DNA from 4 places in the Paenibacillus sp. P32E genome. Region 4 is predicted to be linked to each of the others. Evidence: predicted binding sites of a transcription regulator. Region 4 holds the regulator's gene; each other region holds the start of a gene.

Region 1 (3,406 bases), on a different contig from region 4:
CTGCCGATAAGATTGAAGATATCGCCCGGGCGGGCAGTGAGCTGGGCATGGAGCTGTTCGTCCTGGATGACGGCTGGTTCGGCCACCGGGACAATGACAGCAGCTCACTTGGGGACTGGGTGGTTGATCCGAACAAGCTGCCCGAGGGTTTGGAGGATCTGGCGCAGCGGGTGAATAAGCTCGACATGCAGTTTGGCCTGTGGTTTGAACCGGAGATGATCTCGCCGGACAGTGAGTTGTACCGGCAGCATCCCGATTGGTGTCTACATGTACAGGAACGCCGCAGAACGCTGGCCCGTACACAGCTGGTGCTGGACTTCTCACGCGAGGATGTCTGCCAGGCGATCGGTGACCGCATTGCTGCTGTGCTGCGGTCAGCGCCAATCACCTATGTCAAATGGGATATGAACCGCAATATGACTGAAATCGGATCTGCACAGCTGCCGCCGGAAAGACAACGCGAAACGGCGCACCGTTATATGCTTGGTCTGTATAGTGTGCTTGAACGGATTACCTCGGAATTCCCGGATGTGCTGTTCGAGAGCTGCTCTGGAGGCGGGGGACGTTTCGATCCCGGGATGCTCTTCTACATGCCGCAGACCTGGACGAGTGACAACACCGATGCAGTCAGCCGGCTCAAAATCCAGTACGGCACAAGTATCGTCTATCCGCTGAGCGCTATGGGCAGTCATGTATCTGCGGTTCCGAACCATCAGGTTCAGCGCAATACATCCCTGGAACTCCGTGGCCATGTGGCCATGTCAGGCAATTTTGGCTATGAGCTGGATTTGACGAAGTTCACAGAAGAAGAAAAGGCGGCGGTAAAAGCACAGGTGGCGCTGTACAAAGAACTGCGTCCGCTGGTTCAGTTTGGGGAGCAATACCGGCTCCTTAGCCCCTTTGAAGGAAATGAGACGGCGTGGCTGATTGCGGCAGAAGATCAGTCAGAGGCTGTAGTGGTCTATGTCCGTACACTGGCTGAGCCTAATGATAAGCTGTATTACCTGCGACTTAAGGGTCTTGATCCGGATGCGGATTATGAATGGCTGGAAGGCGGCGGTGTATACGGAGGCGATCATCTGATGTATGCGGGATTGCCGCTGCCTGCATTGCATGGTGATTTTCAAAGTATCCTGTGGCGTTTCCGCAGAGTGTAGAGCGTATTAATTACTACTGTTTAAGCAAAAAAAAGAGCCATCCGTGCTGCGTCCCGGATGGCTCTTTTTGCTGCGTGCATCCCTCAAAAGAACTCAACAAACTCATTCACCGGCTTGCGGTAGCCGCGGGGTCTGATCTTGTGCTTGTTGTCCTTGCCGATGGTAATAAGCATGACCGGTACCAAATTCTCAGGCAGGCTCAGGGTCGCCTTGAGGGCTTCAGAATCGAAACCGATCATCGGGCATGTATCCCAGCCCTTGTCCTTGGCAATCAGCATGAACTGCATCGCGGACAGGGAGGCATTGCGGATCGCTTCATCGCGCTGAAAAGCGTCATTTCCAATGTAGGCGCCATTGATGGCATCAATGGTGCCGTCAAATTCTTCCTCACTCATGGCTCCTAGCATTTTCAGGCCGCTATAGATTTCTGATGCCTGCAGATACGCATGCTTGTCTCCAAGCACGACGATAACGGCTGAAGCTGTGTGGATTTTATATTGGCCATAGGCTGCTTCACGGACTTTTTCTTTCAGCTCTTCATTGGCAACCACCTTATAATGCGCATGCTGCAAATTATAGGCTGAAGGGGCAAGACGGGCCAGCGAGAACATTTCCTCCAGCTCGCCCTGGGGAATCTCGATGCCCTCTACGAAGTTATTTGCGGATCTCCGTGCTTGAACCAATTCTGAAAAAGTACTCATGTTCGTTCCTCCATTGTGTATGTAGTGGTTAATAATTATTAATAGCTGATATTAATAAATAAACTTACTATTTGTTACTTGCTAAACATATCACGGCATTTTACCTTCGTCAATGACTAAAAGTAACGCTGCACTAAATTTTTTTACAAAAATGAGGGATATATCGAAATTCGAAGAAAAGAAGTGATTTTAATCACAAAATAAGGGTATAGAGGCAAAAAGATTGTGACATTTTTTACATAGAGAATGTTATAATAATCACATTGATTTAGAGATTAATTATTTCGTTCATCTGTAGTCCATCTTCTATATGAAATAAAGCTATTGTAAAGGAGCGCTCATTATGTCAGAAACCATTACTCAAACCAAAGCTTTTACCAAAGAAGATCTCCTGGATCAGCTCTTGAAGCCTGAGGTGCAGGAATCCCTAACAACACTGGTGGAGCAGCTTCCCCAGATTACACAGTTGGTTGGTGCATTAACCAAATCACTTGATTTTGTGCAGGCTGTTGCATCGGATGAAGTGCTGAAAAGTGATACAGTGGGTGCTATCAAGGAGCTTGCGGAGCCTGTAGTAGATTCCGTTAAAACGATGGCGGCTACAGTGATCGAAGCCAAAGATCGTGCCAGCGAGAGCAGTGAAACGATCAGCCTGTTCGGCATGATGCGAATGATTAAGGACCCCCAGGTGCAAAAAATGCTCCGTTTCATGAATGCATACCTGCAGGTCAGCGGCGAACGTAATCCACAAAAATAAGGACGGAGGAACATTATCATGTCAAAACATATCGTGATTCTCGGAGCTGGCTATGGCGGCCTTCTGAGTGCTATTAACTTGCGCAAATATATGAGTAAGGCTGAAGCTAAAATCACAGTCATCAATCAGTATCCGACGCATCAGATTATTACCGAGCTTCATCGTCTGGCCGCAGGGAGTGCCTCGGAACAAGCTGTTACTATGCCTCTTACCAAGCTATTTGCCGGAAAAGACATTGATCTGAAAATTGCCAAGGTGAAGTCATTCTCCGTTGACAACAAGCAGGTGCAGCTATCCGACGGTACGGCGCTCACGTATGATGCCCTTGTGGTTGCGCTTGGCAGCACTACGGCATACTTCGGCATCCCGGGGCTGGAAGAGTATAGCATGGTGCTGAAATCCGCTGCGGATGCGACAAAAATCCATGCCCATATTGAAGAACGCATTCGTGAATATTCCAAGACGCACAATCCTGCCGATGCGGCCATTCTGATTGGCGGCGGCGGACTGACCGGTGTGGAACTGGTAGGCGAGATTGCTGATGTGCTGCCGAAGCTGACCAAACGGTATGGTGTGAATGCTCAAGATATTAAGCTGATGCTGGTGGAGGCTGGGCCCAAAATCCTTCCAGTGCTGCCGGATCACTTGATTGAACGAGCGGTAACCAGCCTGACTGCCCGCGGGGTAACTTTCCTGACTGGTCTTCCTGTAACCAATGTGGCCGGCAATGTGATCGATCTGAAGGATGGCCAGCAGATTGTGGCTAATACCTTCGTGTGGACCGGTGGGGT
Region 2 (3,406 bases), on a different contig from region 4:
TCTACAGCAATGTTATCAACGGAATCGTCGTTGTTACCGTAGCAAGGGAATTCACCTTCGATTTCAAAGTCGATGGCAATACCTTCTTCATTGCGGATAGGTTTAACTTTAGCATATTTAATGGCGCTCAGGGAGTCAGTCGCAACGGACAGACCAGCAATACCACAAGCCATAGTCCGCAGGATATCGCGGTCATGCAGAGCCATTTCAATACGTTCATAAGAATATTTATCATGCATGTAGTGGATGACATTCAGTGTGTTCATGTAAGTCTTAGCCAACCACTCCATCATTGGTTTGAAGCGTTTCATTACTTCTTGATAATCCAATACATCGGAAGTGATGCGAGGCAGTTCAGGTCCTACCTGTACGCCGGACTTTTCATCCACACCACCGTTGATAGCATACAGCAAAGCTTTTGCCAGGTTGGCACGAGCTCCAAAGAACTGCATTTGCTTACCGATACGCATTGCGGATACGCAGCAAGCAATACCGTAGTCATCACCGTAGATTGGACGCATCAAATCGTCATTTTCATATTGAATCGAGCTGGTTTCGATGGAAACCTTAGCACAGAATTTCTTGAAGCCTTCTGGCAATTTTTCAGACCACAGTACAGTCAGGTTCGGCTCTGGAGCTGGTCCCAGATTGTAAAGGGTGTGCAGGAAACGGAAGCTATTCTTGGTTACGCGTGTAGTTCCGTCTACAGACATACCGCCAATGGATTCAGTAACCCAAGTTGGGTCTCCACTGAACAGTTCATTGTAATCAGGAGTACGCAAGAACTTAACGATACGCAGTTTCATGATGAAATGATCTGTCAGTTCCTGTGCTTGTTCTTCGGTCAGTGTTCCTTCTGCAAGGTCACGTTCTACATAGATATCAAGGAAAGAGGATACGCGTCCCAGGGACATAGCAGCACCGTTCTGTTCTTTGATAGCAGCCAGGTAACCGAAGTACACCCATTGGAAAGCTTCTTTAGCATTATTTGCAGGTTTGGAGATATCCATTCCATGCATTTCAGCCATTTTCTTCAATTCGCCAAGTGCACGAATCTGCTCGGAAATTTCTTCACGGAGACGAATAACATTTTCGGTCATGGAATCAACTTCAAGGTTGTTAAGGTCTTGTTTCTTTTCTTTAATCAGGAAATCAATGCCGTAAAGAGCTACACGACGGTAGTCACCGATAATACGGCCACGGCCGTAAGCATCAGGAAGACCAGTGATAATACCTGCTTTACGAACAGCTCTCATTTCAGAGGTATATGCATCAAATACGCCTTGGTTATGCGTTTTGCGGATGTTCGTGAACATTTCAACAATGTTTTGCGGAAGTTCGAAGCCGTAAGCCTTGGTAGCATCGATCATCATCTTGATTCCGCCGAAAGGTTGAATGGAACGTTTGAAAGGTGCATCTGTTTGAACGCCGACAATTTGTTCTTTGTCTTTGTCAATATAACCAGGGTTGTGAGATACGATAGTGGATACAGTATTAACGTCCACATCCAGCACACCGCCATTAGCAATTTCCTGCTTGGTCATTTCAGATACAATTTTCCAAAGTTCAGTAGTATTGTAAGTAGGGCCTGCAAGGAAATCTTCCTTGCCAAGATAAGGTTTGATGTTCTTTTCAATAAAATCATTAACGTTTACTTTTCTGGACCATTTGCCTTTTGCAAAACCGCGCCATCCAGACTTAACCTCTTGTACATCTTTTTCAATCACCGACATGCTAAATCCCTCCATTTATATTTAGTATATTTGTAGAGATCGCGGGCTTGAAGGTTAATCCCGTGTCTCGTGATCCCAAAAAAGATCTAGTTGTTATAAAATTCACAATTGCATCTTCATAAACGGGACCGTTGTCTATATAAACATTTTAGTTTATTTTCTGAAAAAGGACTGTGACAAATATCACTCTTTCGGTGATATTTGTCACTTCCATCCAGTCCCATATTAACCTATAAACTCATTTTTTGCTAAACAACCGTTAATTAGTTATCGAATCTGCCATAGAAAGCATTCCGATATACATCAGCAAGTTCAGAAACCAGTGGCAGCTTAGGATTGGCAGTTGTGCATTGGTCTTCAAATGCACGGTCAGCCAAGTAATCTACACGGGATTCGAAATCCTTAGGATCGAAGCCAAGCGCTTGGAACGATTCTTCAATACCGAGTTTTTTGTTCATGTCGCGGATCGCGTTGATCAGGCTTGTTACGCCTTCTTCAGTAGTGCGTGCTGGCAATCCCAGAATACGTGCGATTTCGGCATAACGTTCGTCAGCTACAAAGTGCGAATATTTAGGGAACGAAGCGAACTTTGTAGGTTTTTTAGCGTTGTAGCGGATAACGTGTGGCATCAGAATTGCATTGGTGCGGCCGTGAGCGGTGTGATACTGTCCGCCCCATTTGTGCGCCAAGCTGTGGTTGATACCCAAGAATGCGTTGGCAAATGCCATACCAGCCAGCGTAGATGCGTTGTGCATTTTTTCGCGGGCAAGCTTGTCGCCTTGCAATGCCGATTTTTCAAGGTATTGGAATACCAATTGGATAGCTTTGATAGCCAGACCGTCCGAGTAGTCACTTGCCATTACGGAAACGTAAGCTTCGATGGCATGAGTCAATACGTCCATACCTGTATCAGCTACAGCTGTTTTTGGCAAGCTGTATACAAACTCAGGATCGATGATAGCTACGTCTGGAGTCAGCTCATAATCAGCCAATGGGTATTTAGTGTTGTTGGCAGTTGTTTTGTCAGTAATAACCGCGAAAGAAGTTACTTCCGAACCTGTACCCGATGTAGTTGGAATCGCTACGAATTTCGCTTTGTTTCCAAGCTTAGGGAATTTGTATACGCGTTTCCGGATATCCATGAATTTCTGTTTCAGGCCGTTAAAGTCAGCGTCTGGGTGTTCGTAGAACAACCACATGCCTTTGGCAGCATCCATAGGGGAACCGCCACCGAGTGCGATGATGCAGTCCGGTTGGAATCTGTTCATCATTGCAGTACCTTTTTCTACAGTAGTAGTCGATGGATCTGGTTCAACTTCAGAGAACACTTCGATCGCTACTGGAGTCTGGCGTTGACGCAGGTAGTGCTCAACTCTTTCTACATAGCCCAGTTTAACCATCATTGGGTCAGTGATGATAGCTACCCGTGTGATGTCAGGCATTTTAGCCAGGTATTGAGTGGATCCCTTTTCGAAGTAAATTTTGTCAGGTACTTTAAACCATTGCATATTCACGGTACGACGGTTCACCCTTTTCACGTTGATCAGATTGATGGCAGTTACGTTCTGCGATACAGAGTTGCGGCCATAAGATCCGCAGCCCAGAGTCAGTGAAGGGATATTCGTATTGTAGATATCGCCGATTGCGCCATGTGTGGAAGGCGAATTGACAAG
Region 3 (3,406 bases), on a different contig from region 4:
ATCGTGCGTGTCCCGCGGTTTGACCGCAGATCAGGACGCGTTAGTGCGCGGGCTTTCGTTGCGGTGTAGCCTCCATTTGACTTGATCGCTCCGCCTCCGGTCTTCCGCCAAGCACCTGTAAGTGCCGGAAGACAAGCAATCGTGCGCACATTCATGCCCCCATTATCGTGGTGCTGCAGGCCATTGCCGATGTGGATATGTGATACCTTGGCTTCGCCATACAGCTTGGCCAGCTTCTCGATATCTGCCGCCGCAATGCCAGTAATCTCTGCGACCCGTTCTGGCGGATATGCAAGCACATGCTCGCGCAGCTCCGTGTGCCCCGTTGTATAACGCTCCATAAATGCTTCATCCGTCATGCCATCCCTGAACAAGATATGCATCATCCCTAGCGCGAGGGCTGTATCCGTGCCGGGATAGAGCGGCAGGAACCAGTCTGCCCACTGTGCCGTACGGTTGCGGTGCACATCGATCACGACCACCTTCGCCCCCCGTTTACGGGCCTGTTCGGCATAGATGACCTGATGCATGTTCGTGCTGACAATGTTGCCGCCCCAGACAATGATCAGATCGGCATTGACCGTATCCTCGGGACTTGTCCCGCCATTGAATCCCATCGTATATTTCCAGCCAGCAGTGCCTGCCGCACTGCAAATGCCCTGCTCCAGACGACTTGCACCGAGCGCATTAAAAAACCGCCGGTCCATCCCGTCCACACTAAGCACCCCCATATTGCCATAGAAGCTGTAAGGGAGAATGCTTTCCGGCCCATAGGTACCGGACAGTTCCTTGAAACGGCTGGCGATTTCACCGATGGCCTCCTCCCAGCTGATCGGCTTGAAAGAACCACTCCCTTTCGGCCCTGTACGACGCAGAGGCTGCAACAGACGTTCGGGGTGATGCACCCGTTCCGCCATATGCCGTACCTTGTTGCAGATCGCCCCTTTGGTCACCGGATGCTCGGGGTTGCCTTCCACCTTAATGATTTTGCCGTCCTGCTTATGCACTAGAAGTCCGCATGTGTCAGGGCAATCCAGCGGACATACCGCCGGAAAAACCCCATCTCCGCTGTAACTCATGGGCGTTAGTCCCCCCTTGTCACTTGAATATGTATATTCTATAACTGCACCTGTTCTACGTAAAGAAAATAGGCGAAAACAAACTGATTCGTTCCAACTATGTCAGGGTAATAGAGCATATGAAACACTCCCTATGAATTCGCCGTGAGCCCGATTTCGTTCCCCCGAGTCGGATATGCACGGCGAATTTTGTGTTGTCTGAGATACAAAAAGACACTCCCTAATAGATATCAGGGAGTGTCTGTATAACCATCCAGCCCATGCGGACCGTTAGTATTTTATGCGTGTTTTTTTACACCGGCAGCAGAAATACCTTCCACCGATTGAATAGCCGCTGGCGCTTTGCGCAGGTAAGCCATCCAGTATGCAAAAGCGACGAAGATGGCGCCGCCTGTCAGGTTGCCCAGCCAGACCGGAGCGAAATTGCCGAAATACTGCGACCAGGTAAAGTGACCTTCAAAAATAGCAGCAGGGATAAGGAACATGTTAGCTACAACGTGCTGGAAGCCGATAGCTACAAACGCCATGGTCGGAAACCAGATCCCGAGGATTTTACCACTGAAATTATCCGCTCCGTAAGAGAGCCATACCGCCAGGGCAACGAGCCAGTTACAACCGATACCGGAAACAAAGGCCTGCAGGAAGGTAGCATCAATCTTGTGTCCGGCCATATCCACCAGTTTATCCAGATACACGCCATCTGCAGTGAGGCCAACAACGTGGCCGAAGAAATAAGCGACGAACAAGGCGCCGGCGAAATTACTGATTGTAATCAGCACCAGATTCTTGAACATTTCCCATAGCGAAATCTTCTTCGCCATAAAAGCCAGCGGCACAGCCATCATATTACCGGTCAGCAGTTCCCCTCCGGCCAGCAGCACCAGGATCAGACCTACCGGGAACACGGAAGCGCCGATAAAGTTAGCGATAGAGCCCCATTCCTTCGGTGCGCCTGCGATAACGCGAATGTCCAGCAAAAATCCGAGCGCGATGAACGCTCCCCCCAAGAAGCCAAGAATAAGTACGGTACTGAGTGAATTATGCGCCTTCTTAATTCCGTTCTCTACCGTGACTTCGGCAATCCCCTGCGGTTTGTTATAAGCCATGATTCCTATCCCCTTCGAATTACTTAAAATTTGTTCCTTTATGCCATTGTAGCGTGTCAACTAACACATTTACGTGATAAATATCACTCTTGTAAAAACTAAGTGAAAGTTTTCACTGACATGTCAAATTTACCACAAAAGCATCCGCTGCGGAATATTTTTTATCTCAGAAGAGACGAATTCCCCATTTTCTGCGGGAGTCAACTTCCGTTACCCCAAAATGCCAGAGCACAACAAAAAGCCGGAGCCGCAAAATCGGCTCCGGCTAACGGGGGCAGCCTTAGGTTTAGACAGTTACGGTTTCTTTACGGGCAACTGTTGCAGGCAGGGCTTGAAGTCCCGCTGTATTCAAGAAATTCCAAGGCTTGTTGTAGTGCGGCTGGAAGAAGAAATCAATGAAGGCCAGCTGGTCTACAGTCATTTTATTCTGAATGCACACTGACACGGTATTGATCGACTGTGTCAGATCCATCTTGGACATGATCTGTGCGCCGAGAATGCGGCGGGTCGAGCGGTCATAGACCACTTTTAGCTGAACCTGCTCAAAGGTTGGCATAAACTCGGGACGATAGTTGTCGGTCAGCAGAACACTCTCGATATCCATTCCTTCTGCAATAGCGGCATCCTCTGTCAGCCCGGTTCCGGCAATATTATCTTCATAAATCTTTATTCCCGAAGTTCCCTGTGTACCCATGTATGGGATCGTCTGCGATACCAGGTTGCGGGCTACCAGTGTTCCCATGCGTACAGCGTTGGTGGCCAGCGGAATGTAAGCATGTTTGCCGGTTGGATTATAATGAATTGCACAGCTGTCACCGGCGGCATAGATGTCCGGAAGGCTGGTCTGCATATAGTCATTGACGATAATCGCGCCGTTAGGCAGCATATCCACCTTACCCTTCAGCAGTTCGGTATTCGGACGGAATCCGATACAGAGGATAACCAGGTCGGTCTCATGCTCGCCTTTGCTAGTGATTACCTTGGTCACTTTGCCGTTCTCGCCAACAAACGAGCTAACCTTCTCGCCAAGTGCCAGAGTGATTCCGTGATCCTCCAGCGATTTTTGAATAGGAGTCGTGAATTCTTCATCCAGATATTTGCTCAGGATACGGTCCTCGCCGTCAATTAGCGTAACCTGTTTGCCATTCATTTGAAAAGCCTCCACCAGCTCGACTCCGATATACCCGGCACCGACAACAGTGATTCTGTCCACCTGCTGCG
Region 4 (3,406 bases):
GGACTGGGCGAGTCTGCAGAACAGGGAAGGCTGATGACAGCACTGCTCCCATCTCCGTTTAAGTACCGTGAACAGGCACTTCTGGTCATACCGCGTGATTTCCCCAGTGTCAAAGGCAGTGTGGGCGATGCCCGTTTTGTCGATAAGCTGGTGCATTCATTGGCGGAGGCTGCTGTGGCTACACGGGGCCGGATGCTTGTGCTCTTCACTTCCTATAAAATGCTGCGCCAAGTCTATGATCCTCTAAAGGAGGCGCTTGTCTCCGAGGACATTACGGTACTGGGGCAGGGAGTGGAAGGCGGCAGCCGGAGTAAGCTGATCCGGCGTTTTCAGGACAGCTCCGCCTCTGTATTGCTCGGAACAAGCAGCTTCTGGGAAGGTGTGGATATTCCCGGCGAGGCTTTGACCTGTCTGGCCATTGTCAGACTGCCTTTTCAACCACCGAACCATCCGCTTGCGGAGGCTAAGGCAGAGCTGCTTCAGGCACAGAAAAAGAACCCGTTTATGAAGCTGTCGGTTCCCCAGGCGGTTATCCGCTTCAAACAGGGTTTCGGCCGGCTGGTGCGTACTGCCCAGGACCGGGGTATTGTTATAGTATATGATACCAGGGTTATCGAATCTTATTACGGAAAGTATTTCCTCTACTCGCTGCCTGGACCCAAAATGGAGCATATGCTGACGGATCAGATGGTTCCGCGAATTGCGGAATGGCTTGAAGACGGCAGCGTATCTTAACCTGCAATCATTTCAAATATAGTCAAGGAACAACGAAGCTCTGTTCTCCTGGTATCCGGTTCGTGCTGAGATACCAGGGAATGGATTGTACTTATGCTCACAAAACTTGGCATATGCTTACGAAGTGAGTTTTGTACGAAGTAATACTATGATGCATTGCTCACAAAACTTTTAGGAGGAGAAAATATGAAATCGGATAAAATATCGGAGGCCGTGGTACGCAGACTTCCAGTGTACCTGCGCTTCCTGAATGATCTCCTGAAGCGTGAAATCTCCACCGTATCTTCCCAGGAGCTGGGACAAAAGCTGGATCTGAATCCGGCGCAAATCCGCAAGGATTTGGCCTATTTCGGGGATTTCGGCAGAAAAGGTATTGGCTATGATGTGTCATACCTGATTGAGAAAATCCGCCATATCTTGAAGCTTGACCAGCAAATCAACGTGGCATTGGTGGGTGCAGGTAATCTCGGCCACGCTCTCTCAAATTACAATGCTTACTTGAAGGACACGATGAAAATCACTGCTGTTTTTGATTCCTATGCTCCCAAGGTCGGGCAGAAAATCAACTCACTCATTGTCCAGCCCATGGAAGAGCTGGGAAGCACGATCCGCGAGCAGGGCATCCGCATCGGTATTATCACTGTACCGGATAGTGAAGCACAGAATGTTGCAGATATTCTGGTGGATTCAGGCATTGAGGCGATCCTTAATTTTGCACCCGTAATCTTGAAGACGCCGTCCAACATCCGGATTCACGCCGCTGATTTTACTACCGATTTGCAGAGTCTGGCCTATTATTTGCACGATGGAAAGGACGAAGTGGAAGATGAACAGCAATAAGACAGTAATTGTAAATGGGCGATTTCTGGTTCCGGGTACGGAAAGTCCGGTTCTAAGCGGCTATATGACTATAGAAAATGATCTCATCACATACATAGGAGAAGTCAAACCTGTTATTGAAGAAGGGACACAGATCGTTGACGGCAGCCGTCTGCTGTTCATGCCGGGTCTGGTCAACACCCATGGCCACACCGCCATGTCTCTGCTCCGCGGATATGGGGATGACATGGTTCTTCAGAACTGGCTGCAGGAGAAGATGTGGCCCATGGAAGAAAAATTCACTAGTGACGATGTCTACTGGGGAACCTCTTTGTCTGTACTGGAAATGCTGAAGGGAGGCACAACCACCTTCCTGGATATGTATGACCATATGGACAGGGTTGCTGAGGTTTCAGAGCAGTCGGGAATGCGTGCCGTGCTTATGCGCGGGGTTATCGGCCTCTGTCCTGAGGATGTGCAGAACCATAAGCTGGCGGAGGCGATAGCCTTTGCGCGGAATTGGCATGGAAAGGCGGATGGAAGGATCACAACGATGATTTCCCCGCATGCCCCTTACACCTGTCCTCCTGAATTTTTCGTGAAATTTGTACAGGCTGCCCATGATCTGAACCTGCCTATGCATACACACATGTCCGAAACCCGGCGGGAGGTCGAGCAGAATGCCGCAGATTACGGCCTGCGTCCGGTAGCGCATCTGGAGAAGCTGGGGATGTTCACGCGCCCGGCCCTCGTGGCTCACGGGGTTCATTTGAATGATGAAGAAATAGAGATTCTAGCACGTTACAACGTAGGGGTATCCCATAATCCTGGCAGTAACTTGAAGCTCGCAAGCGGTGTAGCACGGGTACCGGAGCTGTTGCGTGCAGGAGTCAAGGTATCGCTGGGCACTGACGGTGCGGCAAGCAATAATAATCTGGATATGTTCGAGGAGATGCGCCTGGCTGCTCTGATCCACAAAGGTGTGAGCGGAGATCCAACAGCAGTACCTGCACCGGAAGCATTGCTGATGGCGACCGAATACGGCGCACAGTCGATTTTCCTGGACAACACAGGCCGGCTGGCTCCGGGAATGAAGGCTGATTTCATTGCCCTGGATATTGACCAGCCGCACTTCCTGCCTCATACAGACCTGCTCTCCCATGCCGTGTATTCAGCGAGTGCTAAGGATGTCGAGCATGTATGGGTGAATGGTAAGCAGGTTGTGAAGAATGGACAGTGCCTGACTTTAGATGAGGAACGAATCCGCCGCAAAGCACAGGAAACCTTTGAAAGCCTGCTGAAACGGTAAAAAGAACAGGATCTATGAAGCATCCAGAGGAAAGGGAGCTGCAACTTTGAAGAAAAGAAGAAAATGGCTTCTGCTGGGGATACTCCTGGTTCTGCTCCTTCTGTTCGGACTAAGCCAGTTCTATGCTTATGTGATGAAAGACCAGTGGAACGAACGCAGTGCAGCCAGAGAGGTTGCTGAAGCAAGGGCAGGATTGACCGAGGTAACCAAAGCACAGAAGTCCGTATGGGACGAAAATTCGGTATACTGGGTACTTACAGGACGAAATGCAGCTGGAACGGACCTTATGGTATGGGTACGCTTTACGCTCGACGGCAAACCTGCCGGAGGAGACAACGGTGTATACGTGGAAGAGGTGTCCAAAGGCACATCTGAGCAGAAGATCCGGTCTATCATTGCGTCAGACCTCCCCGGAAGCAGCATTGAGCGGCTTCTGCCCGGGGTGTACAACGGAGAATATGCCTGGCAGCTATTTTACAAGCTGGAAGGCCGGTATTATTACAAGTTTTATCGTTTCGCGGATGGCAGCGCGATTGGAGACGG

Evidence for each region. The regulator Rex, encoded in region 4, represses fermentation and respiration genes when NADH is low (regulators of the CRP and FNR family bind a similar motif). The targets are predictions, from matches to a motif close to TTGTGAAATATTTCACAA.
Region 1: a site for Rex is predicted at 2,082-2,099, ahead of A3848_RS28915 (helical membrane plugin domain-containing protein). Genes of this name have one in related genera too.
Region 2: a site for Rex is predicted at 1,824-1,841, ahead of pflB (formate C-acetyltransferase). Genes of this name have one in related genera too.
Region 3: a site for Rex is predicted at 2,306-2,323, ahead of A3848_RS23870 (formate/nitrite transporter family protein). Genes of this name have one in related genera too.

Annotation. Positions count from the first base shown of each region.
Region 1 is NZ_LVYY01000076.1:27,684-31,089, forward strand. It holds gene A3848_RS28905 (alpha-galactosidase) at 1-1,157, shown strand, start outside; gene A3848_RS28910 (nitroreductase family protein) at 1,241-1,858, opposite strand; gene A3848_RS28915 (helical membrane plugin domain-containing protein) at 2,202-2,615, shown strand; gene A3848_RS28920 (NAD(P)/FAD-dependent oxidoreductase) at 2,634-3,406, shown strand, end outside.
Region 2 is NZ_LVYY01000012.1:73,870-77,275, forward strand. It holds gene pflB (formate C-acetyltransferase) at 1-1,733, opposite strand, end outside; gene adhE (bifunctional acetaldehyde-CoA/alcohol dehydrogenase) at 1,997-3,406, opposite strand, start outside.
Region 3 is NZ_LVYY01000035.1:229,711-233,116, forward strand. It holds gene A3848_RS23865 (molybdopterin-containing oxidoreductase family protein) at 1-1,079, opposite strand, end outside; gene A3848_RS23870 (formate/nitrite transporter family protein) at 1,358-2,185, opposite strand; gene A3848_RS23875 (FAD-dependent oxidoreductase) at 2,472-3,406, opposite strand, start outside.
Region 4 is NZ_LVYY01000046.1:190,119-193,524, forward strand. It holds gene dinG (ATP-dependent DNA helicase DinG) at 1-735, shown strand, start outside; gene A3848_RS25520 (redox-sensing transcriptional repressor Rex) at 922-1,575, shown strand; gene A3848_RS25525 (amidohydrolase) at 1,562-2,863, shown strand; gene A3848_RS25530 (cell wall elongation regulator TseB-like domain-containing protein) at 2,910-3,406, shown strand, end outside.